Regions from separate parts of the Allobrachymonas denitrificans genome, predicted to be linked through region 2. Evidence: predicted binding sites of a transcription regulator. Region 2 holds the regulator's gene; the other holds the start of a gene.
What was found. The regulator FNR, encoded in region 2, switches genes on or off when oxygen is low (the NO sensors DNR and NnrR bind a similar motif). The targets are predictions, from matches to a motif close to TTGATNNNNATCAA.

Region 1: the regulator FNR is predicted to act here: its motif matches at 5,456-5,469, upstream of KKQ75_RS00490 (tryptophanase).

The regions. Positions count from the first base shown of each region.
Region 1 is NZ_CAJQUA010000001.1:98,029-112,425, forward strand. It holds gene tyrS (tyrosine--tRNA ligase) at 1-654, opposite strand, end outside; gene KKQ75_RS00480 (M23 family metallopeptidase) at 1,071-2,474, shown strand; gene KKQ75_RS00485 (anhydro-N-acetylmuramic acid kinase) at 2,549-3,673, shown strand; gene KKQ75_RS00490 (tryptophanase) at 3,834-5,282, opposite strand; gene KKQ75_RS00495 (23S rRNA (adenine(2030)-N(6))-methyltransferase RlmJ) at 5,634-6,527, opposite strand; gene rplM (50S ribosomal protein L13) at 6,797-7,225, shown strand; gene rpsI (30S ribosomal protein S9) at 7,238-7,630, shown strand; gene erpA (iron-sulfur cluster insertion protein ErpA) at 7,811-8,191, shown strand; gene mdtD (multidrug transporter subunit MdtD) at 8,301-9,737, shown strand; gene KKQ75_RS00520 (cation diffusion facilitator family transporter) at 9,780-10,820, shown strand; gene KKQ75_RS00525 (L-lactate permease) at 11,013-12,674, shown strand; gene KKQ75_RS00530 (GNAT family N-acetyltransferase) at 12,854-13,810, shown strand; gene ppk1 (polyphosphate kinase 1) at 13,944-14,397, shown strand, end outside.
Region 2 is NZ_CAJQUA010000001.1:263,984-278,380, forward strand. It holds gene KKQ75_RS01200 (enoyl-CoA hydratase/isomerase family protein) at 1-503, shown strand, start outside; gene KKQ75_RS01205 (heavy metal translocating P-type ATPase) at 705-2,996, shown strand; gene ccoS (cbb3-type cytochrome oxidase assembly protein CcoS) at 3,021-3,158, shown strand; gene ccoN (cytochrome-c oxidase, cbb3-type subunit I) at 3,225-4,664, shown strand; partial or broken gene ccoO (cytochrome-c oxidase, cbb3-type subunit II) at 4,680-5,306, shown strand; gene KKQ75_RS13015 (OmpA family protein) at 5,460-5,771, shown strand; gene KKQ75_RS01225 (cbb3-type cytochrome oxidase subunit 3) at 5,802-5,978, shown strand; gene ccoP (cytochrome-c oxidase, cbb3-type subunit III) at 5,975-6,880, shown strand; gene ccoG (cytochrome c oxidase accessory protein CcoG) at 7,028-8,497, shown strand; gene KKQ75_RS01240 (nitrogen fixation protein FixH) at 8,515-8,802, shown strand; gene fnr (fumarate/nitrate reduction transcriptional regulator Fnr) at 8,902-9,630, opposite strand; gene hemN (oxygen-independent coproporphyrinogen III oxidase) at 9,854-11,251, shown strand; gene KKQ75_RS01255 (sulfite exporter TauE/SafE family protein) at 11,345-12,031, shown strand; gene KKQ75_RS01260 (sulfite exporter TauE/SafE family protein) at 12,035-12,859, opposite strand; gene KKQ75_RS01265 (cell division protein ZapA) at 13,204-13,536, opposite strand; gene KKQ75_RS01270 (DUF904 domain-containing protein) at 13,533-13,841, opposite strand; cobalamin riboswitch at 13,972-14,211, shown strand; gene KKQ75_RS01275 (bifunctional adenosylcobinamide kinase/adenosylcobinamide-phosphate guanylyltransferase) at 14,387-14,397, shown strand, end outside.

The DNA of each region.
Region 1 (14,397 bases), 170 kb from region 2:
CTGCAGGTGGCGCCCCATCAGCAGGTTGAACTTCTGGTCGGTGCCGCCCAGCTCGATATCGGACTTGAGCGCCACCGAGTCGTAGCCCTGCATCAGCGGATACAGGAACTCGTGGATGCTGATCGAGTTGCCGGCATGGAAGCGCTCATGGAAGTCGTTGCGCTCCATCATGCGCGCCACGGTGTACTTCGCGGCCAGCTGGATCATGCCGCGCGCGCCGAGCTGGTCGTTCCACTCGCTGTTGTAGCGGATCTCGGTCTTGCTCGGGTCCAGTACCTTGCTGGCCTGCTGGTAGTAGGTTTCGGCGTTGTACTTGATCTGCTCGGCCGTCAGCGGCGGGCGCGTGCTGTTGCGGCCGGAGGGATCGCCAATCAGACTGGTGAAGTCACCGATCAGGAAGATGACCGTGTGGCCCAGGTCCTGCAGCTGGCGCATCTTGTTCAGCACCACCGTGTGGCCGATGTGGATGTCGGGCGCCGTCGGATCCAGCCCCAGCTTGATGCGCAGCGGCTGGCCGCTCTGCTCGGACTTGATCAGCTTGCGCAGCCAGTCGTTCTCGGGCAACAGTTCCTCGCAGCCACGTTTTGTAACATTCAGTGCATGTAGCACATCGGAACTGGGATTCAACTGGTTGATTTCAGTACTGTTTAACATTTTCGTCATGTTTGTGTGCCGCTGCCGCCGTGTAACATGCGCTTGCAAATGGCAGAAAGGGTTGCGGGTAATTCAGGATGCTGACAGAGAAAGACTGTCATACTCCACACCCAGATGTCATCCTGCTCCTACATCCGTGTAGCACGGGGGATGACAGTAGTAGGAAGTGGCGCTCATTTTATCCAACAGCGCCGCAGTGGGGCGGCAGAACTGTGATCTCCCTGTATCGACACGGAATGTGTCGCGGGGCGCCCTCGACGAGGATGCAGTTTTCGGGCGATCGTGCTCGCTGCATGTGCAGAAAATTCAATGCGTGGCCTGATCCGGCCCTTGATGCAGGGTGACTGCGAGTCGCCTGGCCGGAGCGGTGCGTGCCCTGTGATGGAGGCCCTGCCGGTCTCCATGGTAAGAAATTGATGACTGAAACCGAACAGACAAGCGAAGTGGAACAAGGCAGCGAGACAGGCGTCCAGGGGACGCTGCGCGCTGCAGCGTGCGAGGCGCGTGCCTGGATGCGCCGCAACCCGCGCGCAGGCCTCGGCGCCCTGGCTGCCGTGATGCTGCTGGGTGCGGGTGGTGCCTTTGCCGTGGTCGCTCCCAATCAGCAGGATGACGTGGTCATCCGCCAGGTGCTGGAAGTGGTGCAACCCGCCACGGCCCTGAGCAAGCAGGAGGCCGACCTGCGCGCCCACGAATTCGTGCTCTACCGCAATACCGACACCCGCGAGAACGATACTGCAGCCAGCCTGCTGACCCGTATCGGCGTGAGCGACGCTGCTGCCGAGAGCTATCTGCGCACGACCGATGCGGTGCGCGGCGAACTGTTGGGCCAGAACCAGCGCGCCGTGCAGGCCGAGGTGCTGCCCGACCAGCGCCTCAAGTCCCTGCGTGTGCGCTGGATCGAAGCCGGCCAGACGCGCCGCTACCAGGAGCTGACCATTACCCGCGAAGGCGACGGCTTCCGCTACCAGACCAAGTCCGGTGCGCCTGAAGTGCGTACCGAACTGGCCAGCGTGACGCTGGGCGGCAAGTATTTCCAGGCAACCGGTGCCGCCGGCGTGCCCGCTGCAGTCGCCACCCAGGTGCTGAATATCTTCGATCCGGTAACCCGCATCGAACAGGATGCGCGCAAGGGCGACGCCCTGACCGTGGCCTACGAGAGCATGGCCGTGGACGGCGAAGTGCTGGGCTTCGGCCGTGTGCTCAACGCGAAGGTGCAGGTGCAGGGCAGCACGCACAGCGCCGTGTGGTTTGACGGCGGCCGCGGCCAGTCCGGCAAGTACTACACACCCGAGGGCAAGAGCCTGGAGCTGGCCTACCTGGCTTCGCCGATTCCCGGCGGCGCCTTCATCACCAGCGGTTTTTCTCCGTATCGCCTGCACCCCGTGTTTGGCGATGCGCGCCCGCACACGGGTGTGGACTATCGCGTTGCCATCGGTACTCCGGTGGTGACCGTGGCTGACGGGACCGTGAGCTTTGCCGGTACGCAGACCGGCTATGGCAATGTGGTCATCGTCGAGCATGCCAACAAGCAGTCCACGCTGTATGCCCACCTGAACAGCATCCATGTGCGTGTGGGCGAGAAGGTGGTACAGGGCAGCATGATTGCCAAATCCGGCAATACCGGCTGGTCCACCGGGCCGCACCTGCATTTCGAAACGCGCAACAACGACGTGCCGGAGAACCCCGAGGTGGTGCTGGCCGAGAAGCGCGCCGAAACCCTGGCCGCTTCGCAGCGTCCGGCCTTCAACCAAGTCGTGGCACTGGCCCAGCGCAACTGGGAGCAGGCGCAAGGCATTCAGCTCGCCAGCGCCCGTTGATCCCGCAGGGGCTGGCGTATGATGCGCGCATGACTGCGCCAGCTACCGCTTTTCCCCTGACCTGCATCGGCCTCATGTCCGGCACCTCCATGGATGGTGTCGACGGCGTTCTGGTCGACATCAGCCCCGCTTCTGGCGGGGCTTCGTCTTTGCGCCTGGTGCAGCGTGCCTTTGCCAGCGTGGACCTGCCGCAGGCTTTGCGCGATGAACTGCTGGCGCTCAACAGCCCTGGCGACAACGAATTGCACCGTGCGGCGCTGGCCGCCAATGCGCTGATGCAGGTGTATGCCCAGTGCGTGCAGCAGCTATGCGCACAGGCGGGTCTGGCGCCTGCCGACGTGGCCGTCATCGGTGCGCATGGGCAGACGGTGCGGCATCGCCCGGGTCTGTTTGATGGGATGGGGTACACGACACAACTGGTCAATGGCGCCTTGCTGGCCGAGCTGAGCGGCATTGCCGTGGCCTGCGATTTCCGCAGCCGCGACGTGGCTGCAGGCGGGCAGGGCGCGCCGCTGGTGCCGGTGTTTCACCAGGCGCTGTGGCAAAGCGGCGCCGGCTTCCAATGCGGCAGTGGTACCATGGCCGTGCTTAATCTTGGCGGCATCGCGAATCTGAGCCTGCTGCAGCCTGGCAGGACGCCTGTCGGCTTCGATTGCGGCCCTGCCAACGCTTTGCTCGATGGCTGGTGCCAACTGCATACCGGCCAGCCCTATGATGCCGATGGCCGCTGGGCGGCGCAGGGGCAGCTGCAGGCCGCGCTGTTGCAGCAGTTGATGGCCGAGCCCTATATCCAGCAGCCCCCACCCAAGAGCACGGGGCGCGATCTTTTCAATATGGAGTGGTTGCAGCAGCAACTCGCAGCGCATCCCGGCATGGCTCCGGTGGATGTGCAGGCGACACTCACGGCCTATACGGTGCAAGCGGCAGCGCATCATCTGCGCACGTCTGCGCCCGACGCCAGGCGCCTGCTGGTATGCGGCGGTGGCGTACGCAACGGGGAAATCATGCGCCAGCTGGCGCAGGCGCTGCCTGGTGTGATCGTGGAATCCACCCTGGCCCACGGCATGGATCCGCAAGCGGTGGAGGCCACTGCTTTTGCCTGGCTGGCCAGCAAGACCTGGCTGCGTGAGCCGATCGACATGACGGCCGTCACAGGGGCACGCGGCCCGCGCGTGCTCGGTTGCCTGTATCCTGCCTGACCCGGCAGCCCGGCAGCCCGGCAGCCCGGCAGCCCGGCAGCCCGGCAGCCCGGCAGCCCGGCAGCCCGGCAGCCCGGCAGGCGCAGCGCGATATCTGTGCTGCGCCACCCGAGGCCAAGCCGGTGCTTACCGTCAGGAGAGTACCAGCTGCATCCGCGAATTACAGGCTGTCGCCAAAGTCCGTGCGGAACTTCTCGACCAGCTTCTGCTGCCAGCCCGACACCGGTGCCAGACGGCCATAGAAGAAGCGCAGGATGGCAGGCTCGTCCGTGAACTGCAGGCCTTCCACCAGCTGGCGGTTCCGGTACAGCCACACCAGGCGATCCACCACATACTTCACCTGCGACAGCGTGAACACGCGGCGCGGCATGGCCAGGCGCAGCAACTCCATGTTGGCCATCGGCTCGGTGCCGTCCGGGTCACGCTGCTCGGACAGAGTGCCGCGCTCCATGCCGCGCACGCCGCTGACGATGTACAGCGCCGAAGCCAGCGCACCGGCCGGGTACTGCGCCTGCGGGATGTGGTCCAGGAACTGCATCACGTTGATGTGGCAGCCCAGGCCGCCAGCAGGGGTGATCACCGGCACGCCGTGCTTCTGCAGCTCGTCCACCATGTAGGCGATGAACTGCGGACCCTGGCTGATCATGTCCTCGTCCATGGTCTCGTCCAGGCCGACGGTCAGCGCTTCCATCTCGCGCACCGACATGCCGCCGTAGGTCAGAAAGCCCTCGTACAGCGGCACCAGACCGCGCATCTTCTCGTACACGGCCTTGCTGCGGATGCAGATGCCGCCGCCACGCGCGCAGCCCAGCTTGCGCGCGGAGAAGTAGATGATGTCGCACAGGTCGGCCATCTTGCGCGTGATCTCGCGGATGGACAGGGCCTTGCAGCTCTCCTCGCGCTGCTTGAGGAAGTACAGGTTGTCGGCCAGCAGGCTGGCGTCCAGTACCAGCAGCAGCTTGTGCTCGTCGCACACGCGGCGGATGTCGGCCAGGTTCTGCAGCGAGATGGGCTGGCCGCCGATCAGGTTGGTGCCGGCTTCCATGCGCACGAAAGCGATCTTGTCGGCGCCATGTTTGGCAATGATGCCTTCGAGCTTCGCCACATCCATGTCGCCCTTGAACGGGTGCGCGCTGACCACTTCCAGACCCTTGTCGGAAATGATCTCTTCCACCATGCCGCCGTTGAGCGTGATGTGCGCCTTGGTGGTGGTGAAGTGGTAGTTCATCGGCACCACGCTGCCCTGCGTCACCAGCGTCTGCGCCAGGATATTCTCGCAGGCACGGCCCTGGTGCGTGGGCAGGAAGTAGTCCATGCCGAAGATCTCGTTGAGCTTGCGCTCCAGGCGCGTGTAGGTGGCGCTGCCGGCGTAGCTGTCATCGGCGATCATCATGGCGGCCTGCTGCTGGTCGCTCATGGCGTTCACGCCGCTGTCGGTCAGCATGTCCATGAAGACATCCTTGTTCTGCAGCAGGAAGGTGTTGTTGCCTGCCTCGGTGATGGCGGCCAGGCGCTGCTCCACCGGAACGAGATTGAGTTTCTGCACAATGCGAACCTTGTGCATTTCGAGCGGAACCTGTTCGCCGCTGAAGAATTTGACGTGTGCCATGGATGGGAAACCTCCGATTTTTTGAAAGTAGAAGCCCGAAGCCGCGGAAAAACACACCGCAGCAGGGATCGGGTTCTTTAGGTTCGGCAGGGCTGTAGGAATGAAGTCCGACTGGTGCCACCTGACATTATGCAATTCGGTGAATTGCGGATGCGGACGCGTCAGCAGCTTGGATGATCCAGATTAAGAGTCGCGCAGAAATTACCGGTGCCCCGAAGGATGCTTGGCGGACCAAGACGCTGGGATATTGCGAAGAAGCGCCCCACACATGGAGAGGAGCGCCCAAGCAGGCTTGGGAGGCAATGCGTTTGCCAGGGTCGGGGGGTGCTAGAAAAAAGCGCGAGAATGCCGTCAGGCCTTGCTGGCCTCAACTGCCCAGCTGGCGCCGGTACCGCGCTTGAGCAACTTGTGCACCACCGGCAGCGCCTGCTCCAGCTGCTCTTTCAGCACGAAAGGAGGGTTGATGACGAACATGCCGCTGGCGCGCAGTCCATCGCGTGCGCTGTTTTCATCCCCGCGACCAATCGCCAGCGTGGCATGCAGCCAGCTCTTGCCGGCCTGCTGGGCCAGGGCCTTGAGCTTGCGCGGCAGTTCATGTGCCTCGGGGCGCGGAATCACCGGATACCAGACTGCGTAGCAGCCGGTGGCAAACCGCTGCAGGGCGTCCTGCACCGTGGCAGTCACCTGGCCGTAGTCGGTCTTGAGCTCGTAGCTCGGGTCGATCAGCACCAGTCCGCGGCGGCTCGGTGGCGGCAGCAGGCCTTTCAAACCGGCAAAGCCGTTGTTGCGCACCACGTGGATCGCATCGGGTCGGCCGAGCTCTGCCACGTTGTTGTCGAGCAGGCGGCTGTCGGTCGGGTGCAGTTCGAACAGGCGCAACTGGTCTTGCGGGCGCATCAGCGTGGCCGTGATGAAGGGCGAGCCGGGATACTTGCGCAGCGCCTCGCCGCCGTTGAAGCCGGCCAGCAACGCAAGGTAGGCGGCCAGGGCTTCCGGCGCCCTGGCCTCGTCCGGGGCGCCCGGGCCATACTGCTGCCACAGCGGCAGCACGCCTTCGTTGGCTTCACCGCTGGTCTGCGCATCACCGCCATCGAGCCGGTACAGGCCGGTGCCGGCGTGCGTATCGGCCAGCAGCAGGGGCGTTTCCTTGGACGAAGTGAGATAGCGCAGGATGGCAACCAGCGTCATGTGCTTGAGCACATCGGCGTGGTTGCCTGCGTGGAAGGCGTGGCGGTAGCTGAACATGATGCCCGCCATCGTACAGGGCTTTGTGGGCCGGCGGGCACAGTCGAAGGGTGGCAGTCATCAAATACTTGTGGCAATCACCGGATTCTTCGTATAATCATCGGCTTGCCTGCGTCTTTGGCCCGCGGCAAAAGCAGTACCCCCACCTAAGAGGTTCTCACCAGAAGAACACCGACCGTGGAATAGGCCGGACGCCCCCGCCGTGCAATGGTTGCGCGGCACGGCTAGCGAAATAGCCAGCCAAACCACATTTCCAAAGGAAAAAACCCATGAAAACATTCAGCGCAAAACCCGCTGAGGTGCAACATGAGTGGTTTGTGATTGACGCCACCGACAAGGTGCTCGGCCGGGTAGCCAGCGAAGTTGCCCTCCGTCTGCGCGGCAAACACAAAGCCATTTACACCCCCCACGTCGATACCGGCGACTACATCGTCGTGATCAACGCCTCCAAGCTGAAAGTGACCGGTACCAAGTCTCTGGACAAGATGTACTATCGCCACTCCGGCTTCCCCGGCGGCATCTATGCCACCAACTTCCGCGATCTGCAGGCCAAGCATCCCGGCCGCGCGCTCGAGAAGGCCGTCAAGGGCATGCTGCCCAAGGGTCCTCTGGGCTACGCCATGATCAAGAAGCTGAAGGTGTACGGCGGTGCTGAGCATCCGCACACTGCCCAACAACCCAAAGTGCTGGAAGTCTAAAGGAGCATCACAATGATTGGTGATTGGAACAATGGCACCGGCCGTCGCAAATCCAGCGTCGCCCGCGTGTTTCTGAAAAAAGGCTCCGGCAAGATCACGGTCAACGGCAAGGACATCCAAGAGTTCTTCGGCCGCCAGACCTCCATCATGATCGCCAAGCAGCCGCTGGCCCTGACTGAAAACCTGGAATCCTTCGACGTGCAGGTCAACGTGCACGGCGGCGGCGAATCCGGCCAGGCTGGCGCCATCCGCCACGGCATCACCCGTGCCCTGATCGACTACGACGCAGCCCTCAAGCCCGAACTGAGCAAGGCCGGCTTCGTCACGCGTGACGCCCGCGAAGTGGAACGCAAGAAGATCGGTCTGCGTGGCGCCCGTCGCGCCAAGCAGTTCAGCAAGCGTTAATCGCTTTCTGCTGCCGCAAGAAACCGCACCGGCTTGCCGCGTGCGGTTTTTTTATGCAGCATCCCGGCACGCCGGTGCCAAAACCCTACATCCCGCAACGGCAATAGGGATGTGCGGCAAATGGTTGAGTAATTTGCTGTACTATTGCTGCCAGACTGACTGATTCAAGAAGTGCAAGACATGACTACTGTTGCCGAATCCACCGCTGCCGAGAATGCAGCCCCCGTCTCCGACGACCCCATCCTGTTCACCGACAGCGCTGCCGCCAAGGTGGCCGACCTGATCGCCGAAGAGGGCAACCCCGACCTGAAGCTGCGCGTGTTCGTGCAGGGCGGCGGCTGCTCGGGTTTCCAGTACGGCTTCACCTTTGACGAAATCACCAACGACGACGACACCGTGATGACCAAGAACGGCGTCTCCCTGCTGATCGATGCCATGAGCTACCAGTACCTGGTCGGTGCCGAGATCGACTACAAGGAAGACCTGCAGGGTGCCCAGTTCGTGATCCGCAACCCGAACGCCGAAACCACCTGCGGCTGCGGCTCCAGCTTCTCAATGTAAGAGCCGTCATGCGGTGTTGGTGCGCCGGCGCAGTAGGCCGGCGTGATGCGTTTCGCCCCCTATCTGCAACCGCCCTCGTGGCGGTTGTCGGCGTTTTGCCGGTTGCAACATGACGCCACCGGTTCTGCCCCAGGCTGATGAACGCCAGCTCCGGCGCCTGCTGTGGCTGGTGGCGGTCGGCTTCTTCATGCAGACGCTGGACGCCACCATCGTCAACACGGCGCTGCCGGCCATGGCGCGGAGCCTGAGCGAGAGTCCGCTGCGCATGCAGGCGGTGCTGGTGGCGTATTCGCTCACCATGGCCATCCTGATTCCGTTGTCGGGCTGGCTGGCAGACCGTTTCGGCACGCGCCGCATGTTTCTGGGTGCGATCCTGGTGTTTGTCATCGGCTCGCTGGCCTGCGGACTGGCCGTGACCCTCAACCAGCTGGTGGCAGCGCGCGTGTTGCAGGGCGCAGGCGGTGCGCTGCTGATGCCGGTGGGCCGCCTGACCGTGCTGCGGGCCTTTCCGCGCGAACGTTTCCTGGGTGCCATGAGTTTTGTCGCGATTCCGGGGTTGGTGGGGCCCTTGCTCGGCCCCACGCTGGGTGGCTGGCTGGTGGAAATCGCCTCCTGGCACTGGGTTTTCCTCGTCAACGTGCCGGTCGGGCTGATCGGCTGGATCGCTGCCAGACGCTATCTGCCGGATTTCCGCGGCGTGGAGCGCAGCAGGCTGGACGTGCCGGGATACGGCCTGCTGGCCCTGGGCATGGCGCTGGTGCTGCTGTCCGTCGACGGGCTGGCTGCGATCGGCCTGCATGGCGCGGCCTCGCTCGTCGTGCTGGTGACGGGCCTGGCCTGCCTGGCCGCCTACTGGCTGCGCGCGGGACGGCAAGCCCATCCGCTGTTTGCGCCCAGCCTGTTCCGCGTGCCGGCGCTCAGCATCGGCCTCACGGGCAACCTGATTTCGCGTCTGGGCAGCAGTGCCGTGCCTTTCCTGATTCCCCTGATGCTGCAACTCAGCCTCGGCTATTCGCCAGCCGAGGCGGGCATGATGATGCTGCCCATGGCGCTCGCCGGCATGCTGATCAAGCGCTTTGCCACCTGGTCAATCACACGCTACGGCTACCGGCGCGTGCTGGTCATCAACACCGCGCTGGTGGGCGGCATGATCGCCAGTTTTGCCCTGATCAGCGGGGCGGAGCCGGTCTGGCTGCTGGTGCTGCAGTTCTACCTGTTCGGCTCCTGCAATTCGCTGCAGTTCACCGCCATGAACACACTCACTCTGCGTGATCTGGATACGGCGCAGGCCAGCAGTGGCAACAGCCTGCTGTCCATGGTGCAGATGCTGGCGATGAGCCTGGGTGTTGCGCTGGCCGCCGCCGTGCTTGGCGGTTTTGCCGAAACCCTGCAGGCAGAAGCCGACCCGGAGCGCATGCAGCAGGCCTTCCGCTACACTTTCATCTGCATGGGCGGCATGACGCTCGCGTCCGCCTGGGTGTTCTGGCAGCTGTCTCCCCACTCGGTCTGGATGCGACGGCTGGAGCAGGACCCCGGATTCGACTGACACCCCATCCCCCAGTCTGCCCGACTGTCCTACGGAATGTCCATGAAACTCCCTCGTCCCAAGACCCTGCTCTGGATGTCGGCTGCGGCCGCCGTCCTGACCATCATCCTCAAGACCCTGGCCTGGTATGTGACCGGCTCGGTCGGCCTGCTGTCCGACGCCATGGAGTCCTTCGTCAACCTGGCCGGTGCCGTCTTCGCGCTGATGATGGTGACCATCGCCGAGCGCCCGGCGGACGAGGACCATCCCCACGGCCACCACAAGGCCGAATACTTTTCGTCCGGCTTCGAGGGCATGCTGATCTTCGGCGCCGCGCTGGGCATTCTCTGGACCTCGATCGACCGCCTCATGAACCCGCAGCCGCTGGAGCAGCTGGGGTGGGGCATGGCGTTCTCGATGGCCAGTACTGTGCTCAATGGCATTGGCGCTTGGGTGCTTTTGAAGGCGGCCAAGGTGCACAACTCGATTGCGCTAGAGGCGGATGGGCGCCATCTGCGTACCGACGTCTGGACCTCTCTCGGCGTGGTTGCCGGCGTGGCGCTGGTGCAGTTGACCGGCTGGCTCTGGCTGGACCCGGTAGTGGCCATTGCCGTGGCGCTGAACATCCTGAAGGAGGGCTGGCACCTGATCCGCAACTCCAGCCATGGCCTGATGGACAGCGTGGTCGACAGCGAAACTGCAGACAGCATCCAGCAGACGCTGGACCGTTTCGTGCAGCAGGAAAAGGATGCGCAGGGCCGCGAACTGGTGCGTTTCGATCATGTGGTCACGCGCGCGGCCGGCCAGCGCAGCTTTGTTTCCATGCACATGCACGTGCCGGCGAGCTGGACGCTGGGCCGCTCGGCCAAGCTGCGCAACGATGTGGAGCGCGCGCTGGTGGAAAGCCAGCCCCAGCTGCACGCCACCATCGAAATGCTCCCGTTCGACATGGAGCCCGTGCAGACCCTGGGCGATCTGGAGCCGGTGGCGGAAGCGGCGTCAGCCAGCACGGCTGCAACCATCAGCTCAGTGGCACCGCCCGTGAGTTGCCAGCCGCAGCATGGCTTCCCCGGCAGTGCTGTCCGTATGGGCGCGCGCGAATAGTCCAGGTTGCTATCCTTGCGCATCAGGGTTTACGCCCTATTGCCGCGATGCGTGAAAATATTTCAGAATCAGCCTGCCGAAGTCTATTACTTTCAATGAAATCATGCACTTAGAAGCGAATGTCTGTATGTAAACTGCGCCACTTGGTCATCCTGCATCGGGGTGGCAGAAGAGCACAGGAGATATTCGCGCATGGTATGGCAACAAATCTATAACCCGACGGACAGCATGCTGCTGTCCACGCTGCTGGCTGTCATCCCGGTGGCGGTGATGCTGATCGGCCTCGGCTTTCTGCACATGAAGGCCCATATTGCGGCCGGCCTCGGCCTCGTCAGCGCCTTGCTGATTGCCATCTTCGTGTTCGGCATGCCCGGCACCATGGCCGGCAAGGCGGCCATGATGGGCGCCTTTACCGGCCTGCTGCCGATCGGCTGGATTGTGCTCAATATCATCTTTCTGCACCAGCTCACCGAGAACAACGGCAGCTTCAAGGTGCTGCAGGACTCGATTGCCGGCATCACCGAAGACCGCCGCCTGCAACTGCTGCTGATCGCCTTTGCCTTCGGTGCATTCTTCGAGGGCGCGGCCGGTTTCGGCACGCCGGTGGCGGTGACGGCAGCCATCCTGATCGGCCTGGGCTTCTCGCCGCTGGCCGCGTCCGGCCTGAGCCTGATTGCCAACACCGCACCGGTGGCCTTCGGCGCGCTGGGCACGCCCATCATCACCATGGCCAAGGTGCACGGCTACGATGCGATGGAGCTGTCCGCCATGGTGGGCCGGCAGCTGCCGCTGTTCTCGCTGATGGTGCCGTTCTGGCTGATCTGGGCTTTCGCAGGCCGCAAGGCCATGATGGAGATCTGGCCGGCCATTCTGGTGACGGGCCTGAGCTTCGCCATTGCCCAGTTCCTGACATCCAACTACATCGGTCCCGAGTTGGTCGACGTGATCTCCGCCATCGCCTCCATGGTCAGCCTGGTGCTGTTCCTGCGGGTGTGGAAGCCGCGCCGCATCTGGACCAGCACCTCGCTGCGCGGCCACGAGGCCGAAGGCGGCGAGGGCAGGGAAGCCACGCCGCCTGCGCGCCATGACCGCGCCACCGTGATTCGCGCCTGGATGCCCTGGGTGATCCTGACCGTGTTCGTGTTCCTGTGGGGCATGCCCAGCGTGAAGGCCTTCTTCAATGGTATCTTCGCGCCGCAGTTCCCGATCGAGGGCCTGCACAACATGATCGAGAAAATGCCGCCGGCGGTTCCGGTGCCGCACAAGGAAACCGCCATCTACGTGTTCAACCTGCTGTCCGCCACCGGTACCGGCATCCTGCTGGCCGCCGTACTGGGTGGGCTGGCCATGGGCTACAGCGTGGGTGGTCTGCTGCGCCAGTTCGTCAGGACCTTCTGGCTGGTGCGCTACTCGCTGCTCACCATTGTGCTGATGCTGGCCCTGGGCACGCTCACGCGCTACTCCGGCATCGACACCACCATGGGCCTGGCATTCGCCATGACGGGCGTGTTCTATCCCTTCTTCGGCACCATGCTGGGCTGGCTGGGAGTGGCGCTGACCGGTTCAGACACCGCATCGAACGTGCTGTTCGGCGGCATGCAGAAGGTGGCGGCCGACCAGCTGGGACTGTCGCCCAACCTCATGGGCGCAGCCAACAGCTCCGGCGGCGTGATGGGCAAGATGATCGATGCCCAGTCCATCGTGGTGGCCTCCACGGCAACGCGCTGGTTCAACAAGGAGGGCGTGATCCTGCGCTATGTGTTCAAGCACTCGCTGGTGCTGGCCATGCTGGTCGGCCTGTTCGTGACGCTGCAGGCCTATGTCTGGCCATTCACCGCGATGGTGGTGAAGTAAGTACATGTAAATGCTGCAAGAGGCCGCCTGCGGGCGGCTTTTTCGCGTTGTTTCGCTGCTGTGGCAGGGCAGGGCGCTGTGATAGATTCACGGAATGTTCACAAATCAGCAGCATGATTGTCATGCACCATCGTCACACTGGGGCACAGACATACCGAGTTACACAGGAACTGACAAGCATGAAAGAGCTGCCTACGCCCACTTTCGACCTCTCCCCGCGCATGCGCGGGCTGCCAGCCCTGCTGCGCAAGCCCTTGCGCAAGGCCGGGGCGGCGCTGGCGCATGCACGCCCCATTTCCGTGGCTCCCGCCAGCACTCCGGAGGTTTCGGTGTCCCCTGTCGTCCTGCCAGCAGCCCCCGCGCTGGTGCAGCCTGCCACCATGCGTGAGGCTGCCAGCTCCAAGCACGGGCTGGATGCCCGCTGGGCGCGCAATCTTGACGAAGTGCGCGAAGCACAGCGCCTGCGCTACCAGGTGTTTGCCGAAGAAATGGGCGCCACCCTCAAGGCCGGCATCCCCGGCCATGATATCGACCTGTTCGACGATTACTGCGAGCACCTGCTGGTGCGTGATCTGGAAACCGGCATGGTGGTCGGCACCTACCGCGTGCTTACCCCGGCCCAGGCACGCCGCGTCGGCAGCATCTACAGCGATGCCGAATTCGATCTGGTACGCCTGCGCCACCTGCGCGCCAGCATGGTCGAGCTGGGCCGCAGCTGCGTGCATGCCGACTACCGTTCCGGCGGCGTGATCCTCACGCTGTGGGGCGCGCTGGCCGAGTTCATGGGCCGCAACCAGCTCGACACCATGGTCGGCTGCGCCAGCATCCCCATGACGCACCACGGCCTGCCCTCCGGCTATGCCGCTGCCAGCATCTGGCAGCAGGTGCGACAGACGCACCTCGCCCCCATCGAATACCACGTCACCCCGCGCCTGCCGCTGCCGGTGGACGAGCTGCAGAGCGACGTGGTGGTCGAGCCCCCGGCGCTGATCAAGGGCTACCTGCGTCTCGGCGCCAAGGTACTGGGCGCTCCCGCCTGGGATCCGGACTTCAACACGGCCGACCTGCCGATGATGATGCGCGTGGCAGATCTGCCCTCGCGCTACCGCCGCCAGTTCGACGCAGCACGCAGTTAATGGTATAGTTCGCCATTCCCTGTTTTTTGCAGATGCCTGTCGCAACCCGTGTTGCGGGCAGGCATTTTGTCTTTGCGGCGCCGGTTTTTGGCATGCTCCCCATGTACGGTCCGCAGACTGCCGAGTCCATTCCATGCAATTTCCCGCCATGCTTGACCGCGACGAGAGCATACTGGCCTTCAACACGCGCGTGCTCGACTGGGCCGCGCGCGAGGAAGTGCCACTGCTCGAGCGCATGCGTTACCTGTCCATCGTTTCCTCCAACCTGGACGAATTCTTCGAAGTTCGCATGGCGGACCTGCTCGATGCGGCGCAAAACCACATCCATGAAGGCGACTTCACCGAGCGCCAGTTCCTGAGCGTCTCGGCCAGGGCACACGAACTGGTGGCCCAGCAGTACGACATCCTGCGCTACAGCCTGTATCCGGCGCTGGCCGCCAACGGCATCACCATCGTCTCGCACGGCGAGCGCACGCCCGAGCAGCGCCGCTGGGTGAAGCACTACTTCGAGACCCAGGTGCGGCCGCTGCTGCTACCGGTCAGTCTCGATCCGGCACACCCGTTCCCGCAGGTGGCGAACAAGTCGC
Region 2 (14,397 bases):
CGGCCGTGCTGGCCTGCGATGCCCCGGTGATTGCCGCCATCGAGGGCAACTGCATGGGGGCCGGCGTCGAGATTGCCAGTTGCTGCGACATCCGCGTGGCCACGCGCCAGAGCCGCTACGGCGCGCCTATCGCCAAGCTGGGCTTTCCGATGGCGCCGCGCGAGGCCGCGCTGGTAGCCGGCGTGCTCGGCCCCACGCTGGCCCGCTCCATGCTGCTGGAGGCGGCGGTCTATCAGGCACCCGACATGGTCACGCACGGCTATCTCACGCGTGTGGTGGAAAATCCGGCCGAATTGCGCCAGGACGTCCAGCAGACCGTCGCCCGCATCCTGCAGCTGTCCCCTTCGGCGGCGCGCCTGCACAAGCAGATGATGCGCGAATGGCTGCAGGCGCAGGAGGACATGCTGCTGCGCCAGTGCAGCACCGCCTACGACTATGCCGACAGCGAGGAACACCGCGAGGGCATCGGCGCCTTCCTGGAAAAGCGTCCCGCCCGATTCTGAGAGGGCGCCGGCATCGGTAGCCGGCCTTGCCTGGGCCAGGGCACCGTGCACCGGAAAGCACACACTTGAATGCGCGACCGGGGTAATGTGTAAATCTGCACACGAGGCTGGCACAGCTTCGTACAATGGCGCTGCATTTGAAAGTTGTACACCATCCCTGGTTCCGGCGGCATTGCAGCAGGGCAGGGGTGGCAGAGGATTATGTCTACCGTTGCACTGCCTGCTTCAGCCTCACAGATCGAGCTGCTCGACGACCCCGATGAGTGGGGCGTGTTCAGCCGCCGCTGTGCCAATCAGGCCGACGCATGGGAATCCAGCGTCGCCATCGAAGGCATGCACTGCGCCGCCTGCGCGCTCACGGTAGAAGACGCGCTCAAGGCCGTGCCTGGCGTGAAAGACGTGCAGGTCAGCCCCGGCAGCCACCGTGCCCGCGTCACCTGGCTGCCCGAACAGGTCAAGCCCTCGCAGTGGATGCAGGCGCTGCAGGGTACCGGCTACCGCGCCGTGCCCGCCAACGATGCCTTCGCCAGCCAGCGCCGCCGCCAGGAGGCACGCCAGACCGTCTGGCAGTGGGGCGTTGCCGGCGTGGTGATGATGCAGGTCATGATGTATGCATGGCCGGAATACGTCAGCAACGACATCGCGCCCGAGGCGCGCCATCTGCTGCGCTGGGGTTCCTGGATCCTGTCCGTGCTGGTGGTGCTGTTCTCCTGCCGGCCATTCTTCCGCAATGCCCTGAACGACATCCGCCACCGCCGCATCAGCATGGACATGCCGGTGGCCCTGGGCATGCTGATCACCTTCATCGTCAGCACCCTGGGCACCTTCGAGCCCGACGGCATGTTCGGCAACGAAGTCTATTTCGACTCGCTCACCATGTTCGTGTTCTTCCTGCTGACCGGACGCTGGCTGGAATGGCGCATGCGCGACCGCACCGCCGGTGCGCTCGAGGCGCTGATGAACCGCCTGCCCGACAGCGTGGAGCGCCGCAACAAGAAGGGCGTGTTCGAGCGCGTCACGCTGCGCCGCCTCAAGGTGGGTGACCTGGTGCGCGTGCTGCCCGGTGAATCCTTTCCAGGCGATGGCACGGTGGTCGATGGCCGCACCATGGTGGACGAGGCCCTGCTGACGGGCGAGTCGCGCCCGCTGGCACGCGAAACCGGTGCCCAGGTGATTGCCGGCAGCCACAACATCCAGTCGCCGGTCGAGATGCGCATCGACAAGCTGGGCGCCAACACGCGCTATGCCCAGATCGTCGAGATGATGGAGAACGCCTCGGTCGACAAGCCGCGTCTGGCCCAGTTCGCCGACCGTTTCGCCAAGCCTTTCCTGATCATCGTGCTGCTCGCCGCCGGCCTGGCGGCTGCCTGGTGGTGGCGCGAGGATCCTGCCCATGCGGTGATGATTGCCGTGGCGGTGCTGATCGTGACCTGCCCGTGCGCGCTGTCGCTGGCCACGCCCGCAGCAATGCTGGCGGCTGCCGGCGGGCTGGCGCGCCGCGGCGTGCTGGTGCGCCGGCTGCAGGCGCTGGAAATGCTCTCGCAGATCGATACCGTGGTATTCGACAAGACCGGCACCCTGACGGCAGACACCATTGCGCTCGAGCGCGTGCTGGTACGTGAAGGTGCCGATGCGCAGCTGGTGTTGCTGCAGGCCGCCTCGCTGGCGCGCCATTCCCTGCATCCGGTCTCGCGCGCGCTGGTCGAGGCCGCCGGCCTGGAGGGGGAAGCGTTGCTGCAGCAGGAATGGATCGCCACCCATGTGAGCGAACTCCCCGGCAAGGGCATGGAAGGGCAGGTGGCTGCTTCCGGCGCCGATCCGGCCGCAGGGCAGACCATGCGCCTGGGCTCCGACCTGTTCTGTGGCGTTGCCGCACACACCCTGGCGGAGCTGCCGCCCGATACCCTGCACGCCAACCTCAGCGACGGGCAGGGCTGGCTGGCCACCTTCGTGCTGCGCGAAGATTTGCGTGCCGATGCGCAGGAGGCCATCGATGCCCTGCGCGGCGCCGGCCTGCGCCTGCAGGTGCTCTCGGGCGACCGCCCGCACGCCGTGCAGCGCATCGCCGACCAGCTGGGGCTGGAGCAGGCGCAGGGCGGCTGCACCGCCTCCGACAAGCTCTCCTTCCTGCGCGCCGAGCAGCAGCGCGGCCATCACGTCGCCATGGTGGGCGACGGCATCAACGATGGCCCGGTGCTGGCTGGCGCCCACGTCTCGTTCGCGCTCGGCAAGGCCGTGCCGCTGGCGCAGGCGCAATCCGACTTCGTGATTCTGGGCAGCAGCCTGCGTGCCGTTGCCGACAGCTTCAGCCTGGCCCGCAGCACCATGCGCGTGGTGCGCGAGAACCTGCTCTGGGCCGCGCTCTACAACGTGATCGGCATTCCGCTGGCCGTGATGGGCTTGGTGCCGGCCTGGCTGGCCGGTCTGGGAATGGCCACCAGCTCGCTGCTGGTGGTGCTCAATGCCCTGCGCCTGGTGCGCAAGCTGGATTGACGAGGAGAAAAGGAGGCAAGGCCTATGGACATTCTCTATCTCTTGATACCGCTGTCGGTGGGACTGGTGTTCTTCATTCTGGCGGGACTGTGGTGGGCGATCCACAGCGGCCAGTTCGAGGACATCGAGGCCGAAGGGCAGCGCATCTTCAAGCAGGATTGATGTGTGTCAAGTTGTGTTTTACGGATAAGATTACGCTTGGCAGGGTTTTTTTAGAAAGAGGTGAAAATGAATTTCTCCAATATGCAGGCGACTACGTACAACGACAAGGTTGTACGCCAGTTCGCCATAATGACCGTCGTCTGGGGCGTGGTCGGCATGCTGGTTGGCGTGATCGTCGCCGCACAGCTGACCTGGCCTGAGCTCAACTTTGGCATTCCGTGGCTGTCCTATGGCCGCCTGCGTCCGCTGCACACCAATGCGGTGATCTTCGCATTCGGTGGTTCGGGCCTTTTTGCCACTTCCTACTATGTCGTCCAGCGTACCTGCCAGGTGCGCCTGTTCGGCGACAAGCTCGCTGCCTTCACCTTCTGGGGCTGGCAGCTCGTCATTCTGGCTGCCGCCATTTCCCTGCCGCTGGGTTACACCACCAGCAAGGAATACGCTGAACTCGAATGGCCCATCGACATCCTGATCACGCTGGTCTGGGTGGCCTACGCCGTCGTGTTCTTCGGCACCATCGGCACCCGCAAGGTGCGTCACATCTACGTGGCCAACTGGTTCTACGGCGCCTTCATCCTGACGATCGCGGTGCTGCACCTGGTCAACAGCGCAGAACTGCCTGCCGGCCTGATGAAGTCCTACTCCGCCTACGCCGGCGTGCAGGATGCCATGGTCCAGTGGTGGTACGGCCACAACGCCGTGGGCTTCTTCCTGACTGCAGGCTTCCTGGGCATGATGTACTACTTCGTGCCGAAGCAGGCTGGCCGTCCGGTGTACTCCTACCGCCTGTCCATCGTGCACTTCTGGGCACTGATCTTCACCTACATGTGGGCCGGCCCGCATCACCTGCACTACACGGCGCTGCCCGACTGGACCCAGTCCGTCGGCATGACGTTCTCCCTGATCCTGCTGGCTCCCAGCTGGGGCGGCATGATCAACGGCATCATGACCCTGTCCGGCGCATGGCACAAACTGCGTGACGACCCCATCCTGCGCTTCCTGATCGTGTCCCTGTCGTTCTACGGCATGTCCACCTTCGAAGGCCCGATGATGTCCATCAAGACCGTCAACGCGCTGAGCCACTACACCGACTGGACCGTGGGCCACGTGCACTCCGGCGCCCTGGGCTGGGTGGGTCTGGTGACCATGGGTTCCCTGTACTACCTGATTCCGAAGCTGTTCGGCAAGAAGGAAATGTATAGCGTCAAGGCGATCGAGGTCCACTTCTGGACCGCCACCATCGGTATCGTGCTGTACATCGCCGCGATGTGGATTGCCGGCGTGATGCAGGGCCTGATGTGGCGTGCCATCAATGCCGACGGCACCCTGACCTACACCTTCGTCGAGAGCGTCAAGGCCACCTTCCCGTTCTATGCCATCCGTCTGCTGGGCGGTGTGCTGTACCTGGGCGGCATGTGCATCATGCTGTGGAACACCCTGATGACCGCCAGCAAAGGCCGTTCCGTCACGACCCAGATCCCGGCGCTCAATCCCGCACACGCCTAAGGAGCAAGAATAAAAATGGCTAACGCTAATCATCCCGTTTCCGGTGGCCTGAGCCACGAGAAGGTGGAAACCAGCAACTTCTGGATGATCGTGCTCATCCTGATCGTGATCGCCTTCGGCGGCATGGTCGAGATCGTGCCGCTGTTCTTCCAGAAGTCCACCACGCAGCCGGTGCCGGGCCTCAAGCCCTACACCGCCCTGCAGCTGGCCGGCCGTGACATCTACCAGCGCGAAGGCTGCTACAACTGCCACTCGCAGATGGTGCGCCCGTTCCGCGCGGAAACCCTGCGCTACGGCCAGTACTCCGTGGCTGGCGAGTCCGTGTGGGATCACCCCTTCCAGTGGGGCTCCAAGCGTACCGGTCCCGACCTGGCCCGCGTGGGTGGCCGCTATTCCGACGAATGGCACCACCAGCACCTGTTCAACCCGCGTGACGTGGTGCCCGAGTCCAACATGCCGGCCTACCCCTGGCTGGAAAAGAACCTGGTGAATGACCAGACCATCGGTACCCACATGGCCACCCTCCGCAAGCTGGGCGTGCCCTACACCGATGCCGACATCGCCGGCGCCGGCGCTGCCGTCAAGGGCAAGACCGAAATGGAAGCCGTGATTGCCTACCTGCAGTCGCTCGGCCATGCCATGACGGCTGCCGTGCCCACGGCTGCCGCAGCACCCGCTCCGGCCGCTGCCCCGGCTTCGGCTGCAGCACCGGCCCCGGCTGCTGCGCCTGCCGCTGAAGCCAGCGCTGCTGCACCTGCTGCCGTAACCGCTCCGGCCGAAGACCAGGCCGCGGTGATGGTCGAGAACGGCGTCGTGCAGTTCTTCTTTGCAACCGGCAAGACCGAAGTGGCTGCCGGCGGCAAGGACGCGCTGGTTGACGTGATCGCCGGCGTCAAGGCCGGCAAGAAGGCCGTCATCAGCGGTTATACCGACGCAACTGGCGATCCCGCCAAGAATGCCGAACTGGCCAAACAGCGTGCCTTTGCCGTGCGTGACCTGCTGAAGGCCAACGGCGTGGCCGAAGACCAGATCGACCTGCAAAAGCCTGCGGATAACAACGCCGGCCAGGGTGGCCAGGCACGTCGCGTCGACGTTGCCCTGCAGTAAACAGAACAAGGGACGAGGAGTTTCTTCCACATGGACATCAACGACCTGAGAAGCCTGACGACGGTGCTGAGTTTTGCCGCATTCATCGGCATCGGCTGGTGGGCCTATTCCCGCCGCAACACGCACCGCTTCGACGAGGCTGCCCAGTTGCCGTTCGGTCCGGAAGAGGCTCCGAGCCCCCAAAAACATACTGAGGATACAAAATGAGTGACTTTATCAGTTCCTTCTGGTCACTGTGGGTGATGGCGATCGTCGCTTTCGGCATCATCTTCTGTGTGGCTGTGCTGCTGTTCGGCGCACAGGCGCGCGCTGCAACCGCCGAAGACAAGACCACCGGCCACGTGTGGGACGGCGACCTGCGCGAGATCAACAACCCGCTGCCGCGCTGGTGGGTGGGCATGTTCTGGCTGACCATCTTCTTTGCCATCGCCTACTTCTTCATGTATCCGGGCTTCGGCAACATGAAGGGTTCGCTGGGCTGGACCTCCAAGGGCCAGTACGAGGCAGAGATGGCCAAGGGTGATGCCCAGGTGGCACCGCTGTTCGCCAAGTACGCCGCCATGCCGATCGAGGAGATCGCCAAGGACAAGGACGCCAACGGCATGGGCCAGCGCCTGTTCCTGAACAACTGCGCGCAGTGCCATGGCTCCAGCGCCAAGGGTGGCAACGGCTTCCCCGACCTGAGCGACAACGACTGGCTGTGGGGCGGCAAGCCCGAGCAGATCATGGAAACCATCACCAAGGGTCGCAACGGCAACATGCCGCCCCAGATCCAGGCCATCGGTGGCACGCCCGCCGATGCCAAGGCGGTGGCCCACTACGTGATGAGCCTGTCCGGCCTGCCGCACGACTCGGCTGAAGCCTCTGTCGGCAAGGGCAAATTCATGGCCTGTGCGGCCTGCCACGGCGCAGATGGCAAGGGCAACACGGCGCTGGGCGCGCCCAACCTGACCGACTCGGTCTGGCTGATGGGCGTTCCGAGCGAAGCCAACATCGTGAACCAGATCACGAATGGCAAGATCAACGTGATGCCCGAGTGGCACACCAAGCTCAAGCCCGAGCAGATCCGCCTGGTGTCGGCCTATGTGTGGAGCCTTTCCAACAAGTAACCGACAATGTGCACAGGAAAACCTGTGCACGGGATAATGCACCGCCATGACTTCGATCAAAGGTCATGGCGGTTTTTTCATATGGCGACGCCCGATCGTCTTATCATATTCGGGTTCATGTAAGTAAGGCAGTCTGGAACACACACTATGTCCAACGAAGTCCCCGAGAAAAAGCAAACGCCTGAACCGGCACCGGAAAAAAAGGTCATCCCGATCGAGAAGGACACCTTGATGTCGGCCGCTACCGGCGGTTCGCTTTTTGCGGCATCCAAGGCGATCCATCCGCGTTCGATTTCCGGTCGTTTCACCAACTGGCGCTGGATTTTCGTCTGGCTCACACAGATCGTGTTCTATGGTCTGCCCTGGCTGAACTGGGGCGAGCGCCAGGCCGTGCTGTTCGACCTGGGTGCGCGCAAGTTCTATATCTTCGGCCTGGTGCTGTACCCGCAGGACTTCATCTACCTGACGGGCATTCTGGTCATCTCCGCACTGTCGCTGTTCCTGTTCACGGCGGTGGCAGGGCGCCTGTGGTGCGGCTACACCTGCCCGCAGACGGTTTACACCGAGATCTTCCTCTGGGTCGAGGCCAAAATGGAAGGCGACCGCAGTGCCCGCATGCGCCTGGACAAGAGCGGCTGGACGGGCGAGAAGATCCTCAAGCGTGGCGGCAAGCACCTGATCTGGCTGGCGATTGCGGTCTGGACGGGCCTGACCTTCGTCGGCTATTTCTCGCCCATCCGCGAACTGATCGGCAACTTCGCGCACTGGAACCTGGGCAACTGGGAAACCTTCTGGATCTTCTTCTACGGTTTCGCTACCTACGGCAACGCCGGCTTCATGCGCGAGCAGGTCTGCAAGTACATGTGCCCGTACGCTCGCTTCCAGAGCGCCATGTTCGACCCCGACACGCTGATCGTGACCTATGACGAGAACCGTGGCGAGCCGCGCGGTCCGCGCTCCAAGAAGGTCGATCGCAGCACGATTGCGCTCGGCGACTGTATCGACTGTTCCATGTGCGTGCAGGTCTGCCCGACCGGCATCGACATCCGCAAGGGTTTGCAGTACGAATGCATCGGCTGCGGCGCCTGTGTGGATGCCTGCGACGAGGTGATGGACAAGGTCGGCTACCCGCGTGGCCTGATCAAGTACTCCACCGAGAACGCGATGAAGAACAACTGGGGCAAGAGCGAGATCTGGAACCGGATCAAGCGTCCCCGTATCCTGGTCTACACGGGCATCCTGGTGCTGATTGCGGCTGCGCTGGTGACCAGCCTGAGCATGCGCAAGCCGATGCGGGTGGACATCATCCGCGACCGTGGCGTGATGTCGCGCATCGTCGACGGCGGCAAGATCGAGAACGTGTACCTGGTGCGCGTGATGAACACCACCGAGAGCGAGCAGAACTACGAGATCCGCGTGAACGGACTGCCCGGCGCCACCATTGCCGAAGGGGCAGACATGACCATCGGCCCGGCCCAGGTCGAGCAGCACGTGGTCGCCGTGCGCATTCCCGTGGGTTCCATGGAGCCGGGTTCGCACCCGATCTACCTGGATATCCGTGAAACCGGCAGCGATGCCATGGTGACCGAAAAGGCCGCCTTCCTGGTACCGAAATGATGAGCCAGGAGTCACGCATGCAAACCAGCAACCCGGATGCTTCGTCCCGTGGTCAGGTCCCTCACCCCGAAGAGGGCCGGTCGTGGTGGAAGTATCCGATCGTATGGATGGTGGTGGGCGGCCCGGTGGCCGTCATCATCGCCAGCCTGATCACCTGGTACTTCATCGCGCATTCGCCCAATGAGGTGCTGATCGAGAGCCGGGAGGTGGAAACGCCCGGCCTGTCCGACCAGGGGGCGCAATTCACCCCTGCCAACCGGGCGCGCAATCATGCCGCCACGGGAGGCGTTCCGGCGTCGCGCTGATCGACGCTTCCGTGAAGAATGCCGGCTGCGTGCCGGCATTCCTGTTTTGATGGGGGCGGCACCACCGCCGCTGGTGCTTGCTCGTGCAGTGCTGCCGGGCTATTCGGGGTGGTGCTGGCTGACCAGCTGCTGCAGCGCTGCCGTATCCAGAATGCGCACGTGGCGTTGGCGCACCTCCACGATGCCCTGTTCGGCAAACCTGGAGAAGGTGCGGCTCACCGTTTCCAGCTTGAGGCCAAGGTAGCTGCCGATTTCCTCGCGCGTCATGCGCAGCACCAGTTCCGATTGCGAAAAGCCGCGCGCATGCAGGCGCTGCACCAGATTGAGCAGGAAGGCGGCCAGGCGTTCCTCGGCGCGCATGCTGCCGAGCAGCAGCATCATGCTCTGGTCGCGCACGATCTCGCGGCTCATGATCTTGTGCACGTGGTTCTGCAGCACCGTCACTTCGCGGGAAAGCGCCTCGAGTTCGTCATAGGGCATGACGCAGACTTCGGAGTCTTCCAGCGCGATCGCATCGCAGGTGTGGCGGTCGTGCACGATGCCGTCCAGCCCGACGATCTCGCCGGCCATCTGGAAGCCGGTGACCTGGTCGCGGCCGTCCTGCGCAGTGACCGTGGTCTTGAAAAAGCCGGTGCGGATGGCGTAGAGTGCCTTGAACGGGTCACCGTGCGTGAACAGCGGTTCGCCACGCGGAATCCTGCGCCGGGCACCGACCATGTTGTCGATATAGCGCAGTTCTGCCTCGCTCAGACCCATGGGCATGCACAGCTCGCGCAGATTGCAGTTCGAGCAGGCCACTTTGTAAGACTTGGGGAGCGAAGGAGACATGCAGCTATCCGGGGCGCGCGCCATTGCGCACTTGATCCTTGTCATGGAAAGTGCCGATTATCGCATGGCGGAAAAGAGGGGTTGATACATATCAATGGCTGCAGGGGCATTTCGCTGGCAAAGTAGATACCCGCAATGACAGCATGGCAGCGCCCGCAACCGTTCAGGCTTTTGTGCAGCAAGGGGTTATGCTGGCGCTTGCTCACTTAGAATGCCCGAGACCATGAGCAGTACCGAACAGATCATCCTCACCCCAGAATTGCTGGCCCGCTACGACATTGCTGGCCCGCGCTACACCTCCTATCCCACGGCTGACCGTTTTGTCGAGGCCTTTGGCGAGAGCGACTACATCGCTGCGCTGGAGCAGCGGCACAATTCCCGGCCGGGCCATGTGCTGCCGCTGTCGATCTATGTGCACGTGCCGTTCTGCCAGTCGCTGTGCTACTACTGCGCCTGCAACAAGATCATCACCAAGCACCGCGAGCGCGGCACCGAGTACCTGCGTTATCTGCAGCGCGAGATTGACCTGCATGTCGCGCATCTGGGGCGCGGGCAGGTGGTGTCGCAGCTGCACTTCGGTGGCGGCACGCCCACCTTCCTGGACGATGCGGAACTGAGTCAGCTGATGGGCATGATCCGGGGGGCCTTTGAACTGGCAGAGGGCGGCGAATACTCGGTGGAAGTGGACCCGCGCACGGTGGATGAAAAACGCCTGCAGAACCTGTTCGACCTGGGCTTCAACCGCCTGAGCTTCGGCGTGCAGGACTTCGACCCGGACGTGCAGAAGGCGGTGCACCGCATCCAGCCGGCCGAGCAGGTGTTTGCGCTGGTGGAGGCATCGCGCCGCATCGGCTTCAAGTCGGTCAACGTCGACCTGATCTACGGCCTGCCGCAGCAGACCGCGGCCTCGTTTGCACGCACGCTGAAGCAGGTGAACGAGTTGCGGCCGGACCGTATTGCGCTGTATGCCTACGCGCATCTGCCCGAGCGGTTCAAGGCACAACGCCGCATCGATGCCTACACGCTGCCCAGCGGTGGCGAAAAGATCGAGATGCTGTCGCAATCGCTCAAGGCCTTTGGCGATGCCGGCTACGTGTACGTGGGCATGGACCACTTTGCGCTGCCCGATGATGCACTGGCCATTGCCAAGCGCCAAGGCCGCCTGCACCGCAACTTCCAGGGCTACAGCACGCAGCCGGACTGCGACCTGATCGGCCTGGGCGTTTCGGCCATCGGCCGCATCGGCGCCACCTACAGCCAGAACGCCAAGACGCTGGAAGACTACTACGACGCGGTCGAGCGCGGCCATTTCCCGGTGGTGCGTGGCCTGGCGCTGACGCGAGACGACTTGATCCGCCGCGCCGTCATCATGGCCATCATGTGCCAGGGCGAGATCGACTACGAGTCGATCAACCTGGCCTGGCTGATCGACTTCAAGGATTACTTCGCGCGCGAGCTGGAGATGCTCGGGCAGAAGGAAGAGGAAGGCATGGTGCGCATCACCGAGAACGGCATCACCGTCACCGAGCAGGGCTGGTATTTCGTGCGTGGCGTGGCCATGGTGTTCGACAAGTACCTGCAGGCGGACCGCACCCGCGTGAAATTCTCTAAAATCATCTGATCGGTGGCAGACACCCGGCAGGGTGAGAGGGACTGCCATGGCAAGGCCGGCACCGGTGCATACCGTGCCGGCCGTTTTGCATGAAAGAGAAGTATGGAAGCATCATTGATCGTCACGGCCCTGCTGATGGGCCTGGCGGGCGGCCCGCACTGCATTGCCATGTGCGGCGCGGCATGCGCGGGGATCGGCGTCACGGCCGGTGAACGGCCGGCGCAGCAGAATACGGCCATGGGGCTGTTCCAGGTGGGGCGGGTGCTGGGCTATGCCGGCCTGGGCGCGCTGGCCGCGGCCACCATGCAGGGCCTGGGCTGGCTGACGGTGCAGAGTGCCGCGCTGCGGCCGGTGTGGAGCACGATCCACGTCGCCGCGCTGGTGCTCGGGGTGTTGCTGATGTTCCAGGGGCGGCAGCCGGCCTGGCTGGATCGCTCGGCGCGCAAGGTGTGGGAGCGCATCAAGCGCCTGCAGCAGCGCGGCGGTTCTTTCGGGCCGGTGCTGGTGGGCATGCTGTGGGCCTTCCTGCCCTGTGGCCTGCTGTATTCGGCACTGATGGTGGCGGCCCTGACCGGCGTGGTATGGCAGGGGGCAGCCGTGATGGCCTTGTTCGTGCTGGGCACCAGCGTGTCGCTGATGGCGGGCCCGTGGCTGCTGCTGCGCATGCGCAAGCTGGGCGATGGCGAATGGGGCATTCGCCTGGCTGGCCTGGCGCTGGCCATCAGCGCCGGCGTGGCGCTGTGGATGGGCCTGATGCATGATCAGGCGCCGTGGTGCACCACGCCCTGAGGTTTACGCGCCCAGCAGGCGGATACCCTTGATCAGCATGCTGACCGCCAGCAGCATCAGGATGCCGGCGAAGATGCGCTTGAGGGTCTTGACCGGCAGGGCGTGCGCGGTGCGTGCGCCCAGCGGGGCCATCAGCACGCTGCAGCTGGCGATCACGGCCAGGGCTGGCAGCCAGACGTAGCCAACCGACCATTCCGGCCGGCCCGCCACGCTCCAGCCGCCCAGCACGTAGCCGATCACGTTGAACACCGCGATCGGAAAGCCCAGGGCGGCGCTGGTGGCCACGGCGTTGTGGATGGCGACGTTGCACCAGGTCATGAAGGGAACGCTCAGGAAGCCGCCGCCGGCGCCGAGCAGGCCGGACAGGAAGCCGATCACGCTGCCGGCCGCCATCTGGCCGCCACGGCCGGGCATCTGGCGCGTGGGCTTGGGCTTGCGATCCAGGAACATCTGCAGCGCCGCCAGGATCACCAGCACGCCGAACACCACGGACAGCCAGGCACCCTTGAGCAGGGCGAACACGCCGATGCTGACGACCAGTGCGCCGATCATGATGCCCGGGGCGATACCCTTGACCAGATCCCAGCGCACCATGCCGCGCTTGTGGTGGGCGCGCACGCTGGAGATGGAGGTGAAGATGATGGTGGCCATGGAAGTGGCAATCGCCATCTTCACGGCCAGTTCGTTGTCGACGCCGCGGCTGGCCAGGATCCAGGTGATGAAGGGCACCAGCACCATGCCGCCCCCCACGCCCAGCAGGCCGGCCATGAAGCCGCCGGTGAGGCCGAGCGCGGCCAGTTCGACAATGGTGATGGGTTCGAGGATCATGGCGGGAAATCTGCTGAGGCGTTCGGAGCTCCGAACGCGAAAAGCCGCCCTGGTGGGCGGCTTGGGGTCTGTCGCGAGGGGCGCCAGACGGCTGAGAGGTGTCTGCAGCAGAGCCAGACCGTCATCCTGAACGGAGGGGTTCAGGTGGGCGAGGGCAGCAAGGCCTTGGGTTCATCTAACGCGAGATGATCACGCTGGCCGAGCGATCTACCAAGCCCGGGCTCAGAGAGCATTGGTTCAAGGAAATATAAAGCCAAGCTCGCTGCAGACGCCTTCATTTTAGGATGAAATTCGCCCGCGTGGGAAATTTGCAGATGTAAAAGCCCGCGCGTTGTGTACGGCTGTCAGATCAGGCGGCCGTCCTCGGCCAGCGCCTCGTCCATGCGCTGCAGCAGGGCCTGCATGCGGGGGTGCACCAACTCGGCCGGCTGTACCTCGCCTTCGGCGGCGGGGGCGGGCATGGCGGCAATCTGCTGCTCCTTCTCGATCAGGTCGAAGGCCATGTTGAGGGCGGCGAGCACGGCGATGCGGTCGCGTGCGCGGATCTTGCCGGCATCACGGATCTTGCACATGGCGGTGTCGACGCGCTGCACTGCCTCGGTCATGCGGTCTTCGGAACCTTCCGGGCAGGCCAGCACATAGGCCTGGCCCATGATCGGAACTTCGATTTGCTTCATTGCGGATCATCCTTGGCAGAAGAAGGCTGTGCGGCAGGGGGCTGCTGGCCCCAGACGCTGGCCATGGCGGGCGCCGGGGCGGCCGGCGCTGCCACCGGCTCGGCCGGCAGGCGGGCGAGCAGGGCGTCGACGCGCGCGCGGGCGGCCGACAGGCGCGACTTGAGCGAATCCCGCTCCTGGATAACTTCCTGCAGCTGGCCCTGGAGCAGGGCGGCGGTTTTCTGCAGCTCCTGGTAGCGCAGCAGCATGTGCTCCATGCGGTCTGCGACCTGGTCGAGCGAGAGCGGGGTGAGGGGAGTGGTCATGGCACGGGAACGACAGGCAACAAGATAGCTGGCGTGGCCTGCAGCTGCAGGCCTGGCCCTTTGTTGCACATTGTAGATGATGGCGCCGGGACGCCATGGGGGCTTTCCTCAGGGACGGGGCGAATCGTCCTACAATATCCGGATTGCTGGTGCCTGGCAGGTCGTTGTGGCCGCCGGGTAAACGGGAAGCAGGAGTCCTGCCGGGATGGCTGGCAGGGCACAGGCCTGCGCTGCCCCCGCAACGGTGATACGGCGCAGCCCGGGTTGTGAAGCGGCTGCCGCAGTGTTCTCGCACGCCACTGGCCAGGTGCCGGGAAGGCAGCGCTGCCATGCCGTCAGCCCGGATACCGGCCAGCAAGCTTGATTTGGGGCGCCTGCCTGCGGGCCGGCGCCGGAACGGAATGCAGCGGCGGGGCGCCAGCGGTTTTCCGGGCTTTTCTCATGGTGGCATTGGTGCCGGTGCTGGCGGACATTTTCTCTCTTGGTCTTTCTCTCCTGAACGGGTTGCGCCCTGGCGTGCGCCGTGCGCAGCCGTGGAGGGCGGCATGAGGCATCA